DNA from 3 places in the Erythrobacter sp. GH1-10 genome. Region 2 is predicted to be linked to each of the others. Evidence: predicted binding sites of a transcription regulator. Region 2 holds the regulator's gene; each other region holds the start of a gene.
The links. The regulator LexA, encoded in region 2, represses DNA repair genes until DNA is damaged. The targets are predictions, from matches to a motif close to GTTCCNCNCTTGTTCT.

Region 1: ACI5KX_RS09830 (putative DNA modification/repair radical SAM protein) is a predicted target of LexA. The motif match lies at 2,152-2,167, and genes of this name have one in related genera.
Region 3: recA (recombinase RecA) is a predicted target of LexA. The motif match lies at 1,370-1,385, and genes of this name have one in related genera.

The regions. Positions count from the first base shown of each region.
Region 1 is NZ_JBJFLP010000001.1:1,979,823-1,984,367, forward strand. It holds gene ACI5KX_RS09825 (UdgX family uracil-DNA binding protein) at 1-769, opposite strand, end outside; gene ACI5KX_RS09830 (putative DNA modification/repair radical SAM protein) at 888-2,126, opposite strand; gene ACI5KX_RS09835 (carbonic anhydrase) at 2,342-3,070, shown strand; gene ACI5KX_RS09840 (PilZ domain-containing protein) at 3,135-3,494, opposite strand; gene ACI5KX_RS09845 (DUF6504 family protein) at 3,512-4,545, opposite strand, start outside.
Region 2 is NZ_JBJFLP010000001.1:1,737,263-1,741,807, reverse strand. It holds gene ACI5KX_RS08585 (molybdopterin molybdotransferase MoeA) at 1-438, shown strand, start outside; gene lexA (transcriptional repressor LexA) at 633-1,322, shown strand; gene ACI5KX_RS08575 (ComEC/Rec2 family competence protein) at 1,347-3,575, opposite strand; gene gltX (glutamate--tRNA ligase) at 3,624-4,545, shown strand, end outside.
Region 3 is NZ_JBJFLP010000001.1:1,493,743-1,498,287, forward strand. It holds gene ACI5KX_RS07380 (DUF4139 domain-containing protein) at 1-1,338, shown strand, start outside; gene recA (recombinase RecA) at 1,473-2,537, shown strand; gene alaS (alanine--tRNA ligase) at 2,760-4,545, shown strand, end outside.

The DNA.
Region 1 (4,545 bases), 240 kb from region 2:
GCTCGGCCTCTGGCATGTTCTTCCAGTATTTCTTGGGCATTTCGGAGAGCATCGCCCCGACCTTCAGCCGTGCGGGGTTGAAGATCGAGGCGTAGTAGGACTTCCACAGCTCCTCGGTCGGATCTCCCTGCGGTGCATCCTCGCGCCGTGCCGGGCCGCTCTCCCGCATCGTCTCTCCATCCCAGTGGATACAGCCGCGCGGGGTCAGGATCGACCAGTGCATGTTGGCAAAGCGGCGCCTGAAGAAGCCCGCATTGGCGCGCAGGATGTGGTGATCGGGCTCGAACCAGGCGACGTAGTGCTCCTCGTCCTCGCCCGCGACTTCGCGGAAACGGACGAAGGCGTGCATCTTGTGGCTGTCGCGGCGGACCGACTTGTCGAGTTCCTCGATCCGGCGGACATCGGGATCGGCCTTGTCCTCCATCGCACGGGGATTGCGCTGGAGTCGCCAGAGCATGCGGTAGAGCAGCCCGAAGCGCTGCGAATCCGAATGGAGCGCAGCGTTGCGCGCAAGCTTCATGAAACGCCTGGAGGCGCGCACGGGGCGAGCGTCCTTGTCCGGCACGGGAAGGCGCTTTTCCCCGCGCGAGGGACCTTCCTGCGCAAACAGGTCCCCCGTTCCGCCCGGCTCGACCCAGCTCACCCGATCGGGCGGGACGTCGCACTGGATCAGCCCCCGCGCCCGCTCGCGCCAGAAGGCGAAATCGTCGGGCGCAGGCATATGGACGACGTAATGCGATCCGAGCGAGACGTTCTGCATCGCGGTCATGACGGGTCCCCCAACCCGTCACCCCTGCGTAGGCAGGGGTCCAGATGAGTTCTGCAGCGCACGCCAACATCGTTATCTGGGCCCCTGCCTGCGCAGGGGCGACGAGGAAGCAATTTCATCAGAACAGCTCCAGCTGCACCTGTTTGGGTGCGAGCAACGCGCGCAGATCGGCGCGGTCGGTGAGCGTCGTCGGTCTCCAGTCCAGCGCGACGAGGAACGGGCGGACCTTGGCGATCGACTGGGTGAGCCGCGCCACGTCGTCGAGGCGCAAGGTCCGATGCCGCCGCGCCGCGAGGATCTTGCCCACCGCAGTCGTCCCCAGCCCCGGCACGCGCAGCAATTGTTCCTTGGACGCGCGGTTGACGTCGACCGGGAAACTCTCGCGAAACTTCAGCGCCCAGGCGAGCTTGGGATCGATATCGAGCGGCAGGTTTCCGTCCGCCTCGGTCGCCTGCGCCACTTCACCGGGCGCGAAGCCATAAAACCGCATCAGCCAGTCCGACTGATACAGCCGGTGTTCGCGCATCAGCGGCGGGCGCTTCAGCGGCAGCACTGCAGAGGCATCGGGGATCGGCGAGAACGCGCTGTAATAGACGCGGCGTAAGCCGAAGCTGCCATAGAGTCTGCTCGCCTTGCCGACGATATCGGCATCGGTCGCATCGTCCGCGCCGACGATCATCTGGGTCGACTGGCCTGCCGGGGCGAAGCGCGGCGCATGGCGAAAGCGCTTGCGCTCGTCCTTCGCCTCGATGATCCGCGACTTGGTCCGCGCCAGCGCGCCTTCGATCTGGCGTTCGTCCTTGTCGGGTGCAAGCCGCGTCAGCCCCGCCGTAGTCGGCAGTTCGACATTGATCGAGACGCGGTCGGCATAGAGCCCCGCCTGGTGGATCAGTTCCGGATCGGCCTCGGGAATGGTCTTCAAGTGGATGTAGCCGCGAAAATCGTGCTCCTCGCGCAGGATACGCGCGGCCTCGACCAGCTGCTCCATCGTATGGTTCGAGCTCTTGATGATGCCCGATGAGAGGAACAGCCCTTCGATATAATTGCGCTTGTAGAAAGCGATCGTCAGGTCTGCGATCTCCTGCGGGGTAAAGCGCGCGCGGGCGACGTTCGAACTCTTGCGGTTCACGCAGTAATGGCAATCGAAGATACAGTGATTGGTCAGCAGCACCTTGAGCAGCGAGATGCAGCGACCGTCGGGTGCATAGGCGTGGCAGATGCCCATCCCCTCGGTCGAGCCGATGCCCTTGCCCCCGAGGCTGTTCTTCTTCGCCGTGCCCGACGACGCGCACGACGCATCGTATTTCGCCGCATCGGCGAGGATTTCGAGCTTCTGTTTGAGCGTTTGCTGGAGCATCGGAGACCTTGGGGAACACCTTTTTGTTCCTTATATGTTCTTACCTCCGATCCAACAAATGCAAAGTGTGCAATCGCCGGGAACCAACCCAAGAATGATACGTAATATCGCCACGGACCGGGCCCCTCTGGCGAGCAATCGTGCTCGTGATGTCGGACGTAACCATTCAAAGGTTGGGGGGCGTCGAAGCTCCCCGAACAAACATGGGAGCAGTCATGAAGAAGATTCTTACCATCACCGCGGCGGCAGGCATTTCACTCGCCGCCGTCGCTGCCTCGGCCCAGGATTGGGCGTACACAGACGGCGAAACCCCCGAAAAATGGTCGGACGCAGGACCTGAATTCGAAGGATGCGACGTCGGCAAGATGCAGTCGCCGATCGATCTCGGGTCGCCGACCGCCTATGGCAATATCAGGCTCGCGGCAGACTACGGACCGACCGACGGCACGCTGCGTCTCGGCAAGCACAAGATCCAAGTCGATGCCGGACCGGGTCAGGGCATGGTTTCCGGCGACCGCCTGTTCAGCCTGATCCAGGTTCACTTCCACACCCCGTCGGAGCACGCCATCAATGGCGAGCGTTACCCGCTCACCGCGCATTTCGTGCACGCCACGCGCGATGGCACGCTGGGCGTGCTTGGCGTGATGTTCGAGGAAGGCGATGCCAACGAAGGCTTGCAGACCATCATCGATGCCATGCCGAACGGCGATGGCTCGGCCATTTCGATCGACATGGGCGCAATGGTGCCCGACGAACTCGAAGTCTATCGCTACATGGGCTCGCTCACCACGCCGCCGTGCAGCGAGAATGTGAACTGGCACGTGGTCGAGGATTCGATCGAAGCCAGCGCGGAGCAGATTGCCGCATTCGAAGCTGCGCTGGAAATGAGCGCGCGTTCATTGCAGCCGCTGAACAACCGCCTGCTGGTCGCTCCGTCGGATTGATCTTGATATCGCAGGAGGAGCGGGGTCGGTGCCTGAAGCATCGGCCCCGTTCTTTTTGGGAGGCCTACAGGCGGCGCGTGCTCGTATCCCGCTCTTCCGCCAGCTTGATGCCCTGTTGCTGGACGAGATGATCGATGATGGCGGGATGCATTCCGCCTTCGAAGGCGATACCGGCAATCTTGCCTTCGACCCAGACCACATTGCCCAGCGGCGCGTTTACGCCGGCAACCTTCATCGTGACCCGGTCACCGACATTGGCGAAGCCCAGCGAGCCGCGAATCTTGCAGCCGCCTTCGGAAATGTCGATCAGGTCGCAATAGACCACGCGCGATTTCACGCGGCCCTTGATCATCAGGCTGAGCGAACGGCGCTCTGCGGCGCGCGGGATGCTGTGCATGTTCATGGTGAATTGCGTAGCAAGCATTCGTAAAAAAATGCTGATCAGGCGTAGAGGCCTTGCAGGTACCACTCAGGCACGCCCCCGCGCCCGTCGCCCGCGATCCCGTGACGAAAAATCCAGAACCGCCGTCCTGACGTGTCCTCGACGCGATAGTAGTCACGCAGCCGCACGGTCGATTTCTCGCGCCACCATTCGGGGGCGATCCGCTCCGGCCCCTCGACCCGCGCGACCTCGGACACATCGCCGCGCCAGCGAAACCGCTGCGGCAGGCCGTCGGGCGAAGCGTAAAGCACCGCAATCCTCTCGGGTTTATCGAGTAATTTCATTGGCCTCTGGTGGAATTCCAGCATGCTTTGCGAGCTTGGCTCGGGATCCAGCGGTGGCTGCCATTTTTGCGCCCGCTCGGGGAGGTGGCTGGCATGCGGCACCGGTCGGCGCACCGCTTGCGGGCCAAGGCGCACCGTGAGGCGATCGATGCAGGCGTTGAGCGAAGTGCCATGCCGCTCCGCCGCCTGCTCGACATCGCCCTGCGAGAGCGCAAGCGGTTCGGCCCAGCTTGCACGCAGCCGCACGGTCTCGATCCCGAACCCTGCATCGATATCGCCCAATCGCTCGGCGAACAGGCGGGTTATATGACCCGCCTCGCGGGTTGCCGCCGCGAGTTCGAGTCGGCGAACGAGCACCTCGCCATCGACCCGCCACAGCCCGAGTTCGAGCCTGCGCGCGCCCTCGCCGCGCGCTTCGAGCTCGCGCACCATGTCCTCGGCAAGGTCGTCCAGCACCTGGTCGAGCAATGCGCGGTGGCGGATCGGCTCCATCAGCCGGCGCTGCACCAGCGGGGCGTGCTGCGGGACGACCGGCAGCAGCGGCTCGGGCACCTTGCCGAGCAGCTGATCGAGCCGGACCAGCGGATTGGCCGCAGGCGATTTTCGGTTGCGGAAGCGGCGATGGATCGCATCGCGGGCAGCCGCCTCGGCGCGGTCGGCGGGACCGGTGGCAATGGCGGCGAGGTCGCCGAGCCGTTTCAGCCCGAGACGGCGCAGAACGGTCAGCACGTCCTGGTCGAGCCTCAACG
Region 2 (4,545 bases):
CACGACCTCGTGCAGGAGGCTCTCGCGCGCTGGGGTGCCGGCATCGATTTTTGGAAGGTCGCGATCAAGCCGGGCAAGCCGCTGATGGTGGCAACGCGCGGAAATCAAGTAATCCTCGGCCTCCCCGGCAACCCGGTATCGAGTTTCGTCACCGCTTTTCTCTTCGCTCTTCCCCTCGTCCGGGCTGCGATGGGCGATCCAGATCCTCTGCCGAAGAGCGTTCGCGTTTCTGCGGCCGAAGACCTCCCGGCAACAGGCTCCCGTCACGAATTCCTTCGCGGAATACAGGATGGAACCAGCGCGCGTCTCGCGGCCTCTCAGGATTCGAGCGCCCTGCGCGCATTGGCGGCGGCGAATTGCCTGATTGATCGGCCTGCCGGTAGCCCTGCGATCGCTACCGGGAGCCCTGTGCAGGTGTACAACCTCCACAATGGCTGAATCCTGCGGGGTTCGGGTTTGTAGCGCGCTTGACACGAATCCAAAGGTTGCCTATTCGTTCCGCATTCGTTCACCATTTCGGTGGGCGGCCAGTGTCCGGAATGCACCTAAGGAGGTGCCTCTAGGGATGCGCCTTTTCAGCACCGCGGCGACACGGCTGTCGCCGGTAAGCGGTGCGCCTTAGGGAGTGACCCATGCTGACCGCAAAGCAGCACGAATTGATCCGTTTCATCCAGAAGCGTCTGGACGAGACCGGCATTTCCCCCAGTTTCGAGGAAATGAAGGAAGCGCTCGATCTCAAGAGTAAATCGGGCGTCCACCGGCTGATTTCCGCACTCGAGGAACGCGGCTTCATCCGCAGGCTGCCGAATCGCGCCAGAGCACTCGAGGTTATTCGCCAGCCCGAAGATGCGACCCCTACCCCGCGTGCGACACAGGCCGCGAACGATGCGGTGGCTTCGGGATCCGCAGTGCTGAAGAATGCGCCCGAACCGGCCAACGACGTGATCGAGATTCCGTTGCACGGTCGAATCGCCGCAGGCGCTCCGATCGAGGCACTCGAAGGCCAGACCTCGCTCCCTGTACCCGCCGCGCTGCTGGGCCCGGGCGAGCATTATGCGCTTGAGGTGTCGGGTGACTCCATGATCGAGGCCGGGATCTTCGATGGCGACTTCGCTCTGGTACGTCGCACTGACACTGCGCGCGACGGCGAGATCGTAGTTGCATTGGTTAACGGCGAGGAAGCGACGCTCAAATATCTCCACAAGGAAGGCGGCATGGTCCGGCTCGATCCGGCCAATGCATCCTACGACCCGCAAGTCTACCGCCCGGGAGAAGTGCAGGTTCAGGGCAAACTTGCCGGCCTTCTGCGTCGCTACCACTGATTGAAATGAAGCGCGGGGTGCGGATCAGTCCCCCTCCCCGCGCCACCAACCGTGTTCGCCCTGCCGTTCGGCCACACTCGTGATGCGGCTGCCTTCGAGGTCTATCGCCAATCCCCCGGTGCGTTCCAGCAACCGCCGGTCGGCTTTGAGCCAGCGCGGTGAACACGATCGCGGCAGGAAGCGGTCGGCCACTACGATATCCGATCGTTCGCAAGCAGCCGCCAGAGCGCGTTCTTCTACGAGGTCGCGGTTGCGCGCCATCAGCAGCACCCAATCCCGGCCACCACGCTCGATCGTGAGCTGGCAGAATTCGCGGGAGCATCGTGCCTCCGGCCAGTCTTCAAGCGGTATTGGTTCGCTGGTAACGCCCGCGAGTTCGAGCAGGTTATCTCGCGAATAGGACGAGCGGCTGTCGCGCAGTGACAGGAGGCGTGCCTCACCATTCGCATCCTCGACGGTGATCCCGACATGGCGCCCTTCGCGCCCAACGAGCACGTCGGGGATCGGCGTCATCGCCAGCATCATGGCTCCGACTGCAGCGGGGAGCAGGCCCAAAGCCCTCGCCTTCCCGCTCCACAACCCGAGCCATAGTCCGCCCGAGACAAATAGCGCAATCGTCGCTGAAGTCATCTGAGGCATCAGTTTGACCGCGCCGGGCTGCTCGGCGGTCAAGTGGGCAATCGCCAGCAGCAAGTCGAGCGAATGCTGCACCAGCCACCATGCGGGCCTTCCAAGGCCCACAAGGTCGAGCGCAAGACCCAGCGCAATCAGCGGCATGGAGATAAATGTAACGAGCGGAATGGCGACCACATTCGCGAATGCGCCATACACACCCGCGCGGTGGAAGTGGTAGAGCACGATCGGCATCAACGCGATTTCGATCACCATGCCGGTGGCGAAGAGCATAATGATCCGCCGACCCGTCCGCGCGATCCAGCTTTCCTCGCGCGGCGCCAGAAACGCTTTTACCGGCGGCGACGTGTGCAACGCGACAATGGCAAGCACAGCCGCAAAGCTCATCTGAAAGCTCGGCCCGACGATGCTTTCGGGCCACAGCAACAGGACGAAGACCGCCGCGATAGCAACCATCCGCATCGAAAGCGCGTCGCGCCCCATAGCCAGCGCCACCAGCACGAGCATCGCCGCTGCACAGCTGCGCACAGTGGGTACTTCCGCTCCGGTCAGCAGTGTGTACCCGACCCCGGCGAGCGCGCCTGCTCCAGCGGCGGCGACTGGCAGGCGCACGCGCAACGCAATCGCAGGGAACAGCGCCAGCAACTTCAGCGCAACAAGATAGGCAGCGGCAATGACTGCACTGACATGAAGCCCGCTGATCGAGAGCAGGTGGGTCAATCCGGCGTCGCGCATGGCGTCTTCGTCCACCTCCGCAATCGACCCTCGGTCTCCGCTGGCAAATGCCGCCGCGATCGTGCCTGCCGATCCATCGACTCTCTCGCGAACATGCGAAGACAGGGCCCGCTGCACCGCCGCAAGCCCGCCCTCGGGTGGTGCGGGTTCGACAACCTCGACGCGGCCGATCGCACTTCCGGTGGCGGCAAGTCCCATGAACCAGGCTGCTCTTGTAAAGTCGTAGGAACCCGGCAGCATCGGGCTTGCGGGCGGCATCAGGCGCACCCTCGCACGGATCACAGCACCCTCGACCAATGGCCCGTCTGTCGCTTCGGTCTCGACAACGGTATCGCGAGGCACATTGATACGCACCTTGCGGGCTTCAGCACTTTCGGCGTCGCGAACTGCGAGCGTCAGACGAACACGGTCCTGCGCGGGCTGGTCTTCGCGCGCGAGCACGTATCCTTGCACCCGCTCGACGCTCGGTCGCGCAATCGGTTCGGCTCCCACCACTTCCGAGCGCACCCAGATGACGGCCACACCAAAAGCAAACGCGAGTCCACAGACGATCATCGCATTGCGCAGGTGTTCGCGCATTTGCACACCTCGCCAGGCTGCGAGCGCGGCCAGCGCCAACATGACACCGGCTCCGATCGCCGATGCCCACTGCCACGGGGATTTCAGCCAGAACCATGCCAATATTCCACCGGCAAAGACGACGGCGATCCAAGGCGCCCTGTCGAACCCTGCTCGCGCAAGAGAGCTCTCCAGAACATCGCAGGGATTGCGCAGCACGCTGGACAAGCCAGCGCCCCTTTGCCAAGGGCGCTGCAATGCAACATCATTCGCGATCGGAGTGTCAGACGCTCCGTCGCCCAAGGGCACTAACGGCGCGTCGCGCATGGTGCTCCCCCTCGACCCAGAGGGGAATTGAAAAGGAATTTGAACGACATGGCAAGCGAAAGCGGCAAAAGTAGCGGCGCGGTGGTGACCCGCTTTGCGCCCTCGCCCACCGGCTTCCTGCATATCGGCGGCGCCCGGACGGCGCTGTTCAACTGGCTATATGCCCGCCACCACGGCGGGAAAGCGCTGCTGCGCATCGAGGACACCGACCGCAAGCGCTCGACGGAGGAGGCAATCGACGCGATCCTCGACGGGCTGAACTGGCTCGGTCTCGACTACGACGAAGAGCCCACTTTCCAGTCGGAGCGCGCTGAACGGCACGCCGAGGTTGCCCGCAAACTGCTCGAGGCAGGTCAGGCCTACAAGTGCTTCGCCACGCCCGAGGAACTCGAAGAGATGCGCGCTCAGCAGCGCGCGAACAAGCAGCCGATGCGCTATGACGGTCGGTGGCGCGACCGCGACCCGTCGGAGGCTCCCGAAGGTGCGCGCTACACAATCCGCATCAAGACCCCGCAGGCCGGTGAAACGACCATCCAGGACGCAGTCCAGGGCAAGGTATCGGTCAAGAACGAGGAAGTGGACGATTACATTATCCTGCGCGCCGACGGCACGCCAACCTACATGCTCGCCGTTGTCGTTGACGACCACGACATGGGCGTCACCCACGTAATCCGCGGCGACGATCATCTCAACAACGCATTCCGCCAGCTGCCTATCTATCGCGCTATGGACGAGATCGAGGGCGATTGGCCCGAGCCGGTTTATGCACACATCCCTCTGATCCACGGCTCGGACGGGGCGAAACTGTCCAAGCGACATGGTGCGCTGGGCGTCGAGACCTATCGGGACGAAATGGGCATCTTGCCCGAGGCCCTGTTCAATTATCTCCTGCGGCTCGGTTGGGGCCATGGCGATCGCGAGGAAATCACTTGCGAGGAAGCAATCGAGCTGTTCGACCTGTCGGGTGTCG
Region 3 (4,545 bases), 240 kb from region 2:
ATCGAGAAAAACCGCAACGCCGAACTCCTGTCGCCTGCGGCACTCGTGAACGGTGCGCTCGGAAACCGGGTCACGATCACCCGTACCAATCCGGCGACCGGCGCGCAGACCTCGGAACGTGCGATCGTCCGGACCCGCGCCGATGGCGGATTGGTACTGCAATCGGGCGAAGGGTTCGAAGCGGTGCGCTGCGCAGGCATTCCCGAACGTCTCTCCTTCGACCGCATTCCGGCGGGGCTTTCTGCCAAACCGGTATTCTCGATCGACACGCGCGATGCGACCGGCGGAACCTATGAAGTCACGCTGACCTATCTCGCATGGGGCTTCGACTGGCAGGCCGATTACGTCGCCACCTTCACCGACAAGGGGAAGGGCGAGTGGTTCGAAATGAACCTGTTGAGCTGGCTTAGCCTGGTCAACGACAACGGCCAGTCGTTCGAGAACGCACAGCTGCTGGTCATTGCAGGGACGCTCAACGTCGAAAGCGATTTCGAAGAGCTCGCCGATCCGCCGACCGCGGCTCCGCTGCGCCTGACCTGCTACCCGCTTGGCAGCACCAAACAGGGATCGCCGGTGCCCAATTACAACCAGGGGCCGCCCCCTCCGCCTCCTGCACCGATGATGGAATCGGCTGCGGCGCAAATGATTACGGTCACAGGATCGCGAATAAGCATGGCGGACATGGTCTCGGAAGTACCGGCAGTGATGGAAGCCGGTGAAGAGCGGCTCGGCGATCTCAAGCTCTATCGCGTACCCGAGCGCGTCACGGTTTCGGCCAAAGGCCTCAAACAGGTGGCCTTCCTGAACCGCCAGGAGGTGAAGGCGCGGCTGCTCTATGCTTCGATGTGCGAGCCCTACAACTGGTTCGATCCCGATGAGGATTTCTACGAGGCCGATATGTTGCTCGCGACCAGGAATGAAGAGGACAAGGGGCTGGGCGTCTCGCTGCCGCAAGGTACGATGACGATCTTCGAGCCGAGCGAATTCGGATCACAGATGGTGGCCGAGACGGATCTTCGCGATTATGCGCGGGGGCAGGAGATCGAACTCGATCTGCCTTCGAGCAGCCAGGTGAATGTCCGCTGCGGCTACGACGACAAAGACTCCGAGCCTGACGAACGGGATCGCAAATGGGAAGATATGCGAGCCGAGGTTCGCAACGCCAATCCGCACCCGATCACCATTCGGTTGCTTCTGGGTCAGGCGATCGACTGGGCTATCCGTTTCCGTCGCGGCAAGACCCGGGTGAAGAACGGCTACACCATCACCGAGGTGAACGTGCCGGCCAATTCAACCCGTGAATTCACCTGGAAAGTGCGCGGCGCGAACGCGGAGTAGGGCCTGTCTCAGGTCCTGTCGGAAAATTTTCGTTCCCCACTTGTTCTGGTAGAACAAATCAGATACACACTCCTCCAACGCAGGGGCGGTCGATAATCCCGGATCGCATCTAGGCAAGCGAAGGAGACCATGCGATGGCTACTAATCTCAAGCTGGTAGAGAAGGAAAAGGACGTGGACCGTCAAAAGGCGCTAGACGCTGCGCTTGCTCAAATCGATCGTGCTTTCGGCAAGGGGTCGGCGATGAAGCTGGGCCAGAAGGAAGCAATGCAGGTCGAATCGATTTCGACCGGTTCGTTGGGGCTGGATATCGCTCTCGGGATCGGCGGCTTGCCCAAGGGTCGCGTAATCGAAGTTTATGGCCCCGAAAGCTCGGGCAAGACCACGCTGGCGCTGCATGTCATTGCCGAGGCGCAGAAGGCGGGAGGCACCGCAGCTTTCGTCGATGCCGAACATGCTCTCGATCCGGTCTATGCCAAAAAGCTTGGCGTGGACGTAGACGAACTGATCGTCTCGCAGCCCGACACGGGCGAGCAGGCACTCGAAATTACCGACACTCTCGTGCGCTCCAACGCGATCGACGTGTTGGTGGTCGACTCGGTCGCGGCGCTTGTCCCCCGCGCCGAAATCGAAGGCGAGATGGGCGATTCGCACGTCGGCCTTCAAGCGCGGCTCATGTCCCAATCGCTGCGCAAGCTGACCGGGTCGATCAACCGTTCGAAATGCATGGTGATTTTCATCAACCAGCTGCGGATGAAGATCGGCGTGATGTACGGCAATCCGGAAACGACAACCGGCGGTAATGCGCTCAAGTTCTACGCCTCGGTTCGGCTTGATATCCGTCGCACCGGCCAGATCAAGGACCGCGACGAGGTGATCGGCAACTCGACTCGCGTGAAGGTGGTCAAGAACAAGGTTGCTCCGCCGTTCAAGCAGGTCGAATTCGACATCATGTATGGCGAGGGCATCTCGAAGATCGGCGAAATCCTCGATCTCGGGGTCAAGGCCGGGATCGTCGAGAAATCGGGAAGCTGGTATTCCTACGACAGCGTCCGCATCGGCCAGGGCCGCGAGAACGCCAAGGTTTACTTGAAGGAAAATCCTGAAGTTTGCGACCGGTTGGAAGCCGCCATTCGCGGCCGCACCGACGAGGTTGCCGAGGAGATGATGACGGGGCCGGACGCGGACTCCGACGACTGATCCTCAAGCGGGCAGTAGCTGCGCTTGCCGCGGCGCCCGGAAGACCGGAAAACCGGCGCATGCCAGCCCACCCCTAGGGCTTACGGCGGCGCCGGTTTTTCTGTGCTCGCCTCGAGCACATGAGGCAGAGCAGCATTAAGGCGCGGATGGCAACGGCACTTCGTCTCTCGTCGGGCACGTGGTGGCTTGTCGCGGGAGCACGCATTGCCTAACTGCGCTTGCATGACGTCTACCAACGATATTCGCCGGTCGTTTCTCGATTTCTTCGCGAAGGCCGATCACGCCGTGGTGCCGAGCGCACCGCTGGTGCCTTACAACGATCCGACGCTCATGTTCGTCAATGCGGGCATGGTGCCGTTCAAGAACGCTTTTACCGGTCTCGAAATCCCGCCCGCGCCGCGCGCCACCTCGTCGCAGAAATGCGTTCGTGCAGGCGGAAAGCACAACGATCTCGATAATGTCGGCTACACCGCGCGGCACCACACCTTCTTCGAGATGCTCGGCAACTTTTCGTTCGGCGACTATTTCAAGGAACAGGCGATCGAGAGCGCGTGGACGCTTCTGACCCGTGAATGGGGTCTCGACCCAGCGCGGTTGACCGCTACGGTCTATCATACCGACGACGAAGCCTTCGATCTCTGGCGCAAGATTTCCGGGCTTCCCGAAGAACGCATCATTCGCATCGCGACCAACGACAACTTCTGGTCGATGGGCGATACCGGCCCATGCGGGCCGTGTTCCGAGATATTCTACGACCATGGCGATCACATCCCCGGAGGCCCTCCGGGCAGCCCCGACGAGGACGGCGATCGCTTCGTCGAGATATGGAACCTCGTCTTCATGCAATTCGAACAGCAGGCGGACGGTACGCGGCTCGATTTGCCCAAGCCCTCGATCGACACAGGTATGGGGATCGAGCGCATTGCCGCGGTGATGCAGGGCGTTCACGACAATTACGACACCGATACCTTCAAGGCGCTCATCGCGGCGTCGGAGCAGCTTACGGGCGTTGCCGCAGAGGGCGACAACACGGCGAGCCATCGCGTGATCGCCGATCACCTTCGCTCGACGAGCTTCCTCATGGCCGATGGCGTGCTGCCTTCGAACGAAGGCCGTGGGTATGTGCTGCGGCGGATCATGCGCCGCGCAATGCGGCACGCACATCTGCTCGGCGCGAGCGAGCCGCTGATGCACCGGCTGGTGCCGAGCCTCGTTTCGGAAATGGGCCAGGCCTATCCCGAACTAGACCGTGGCCAGGCACTGATCGAGGAAGTGCTCGAGCGCGAGGAAACCCAGTTTCGCAAGACTCTCGAGAAGGGGCTCAAGCTCCTCGACGAGGCGACAGGCGACATGGCCGAGGGCGGCGAACTCGACGGCGAGACCGCCTTCAAACTCTACGACACATACGGTTTTCCGTACGACCTCACCGAAGACGCGCTGCGCGCCCGGGGCATCGGCGTCGACCGCGAGGGCTTCGACGCGGCGATGGAGCGACAGAAAGCTGCCGCACGCGCTGCATGGAAGGGTTCGGGCGAGGCTGCTTCCGACGAAGTGTGGTTCGACATCGCCGATCGCGAGGGCGCGACCGAGTTCACCGGCTACACCTCGACCGATGGCGAGGGCGTGGTCGTCGCGCTGATCAGCGACGGTTCGGAGGTTTCCGAAGCGGGCGAGGGCAGCGAAGTCCTGATCCTCACCAACCAGACGCCCTTCTATGGCGAGAGCGGCGGACAGGAAGGCGACACGGGCCGGATCTGGACCCCCGATGGCCTCGAGATCGATGTATCCGATACCTCGACGCCGCTCGGCAGGCTCCATGTCCACCACAGCAAGGTGGTGAGCGGTTCGATCAAGGTCGGCGATACCGTCCACCTCACCGTCGACAATGCGCGGCGCGACAAGGTGCGCGCCAACCATTCGGCCACGCACCTCGTCCATGCTGCGCTGCGTAACCAGCTTGGCGGGCATGTTACGCAAAAGGGCTCGCTCGTCGCGGAGGACCGCCTGC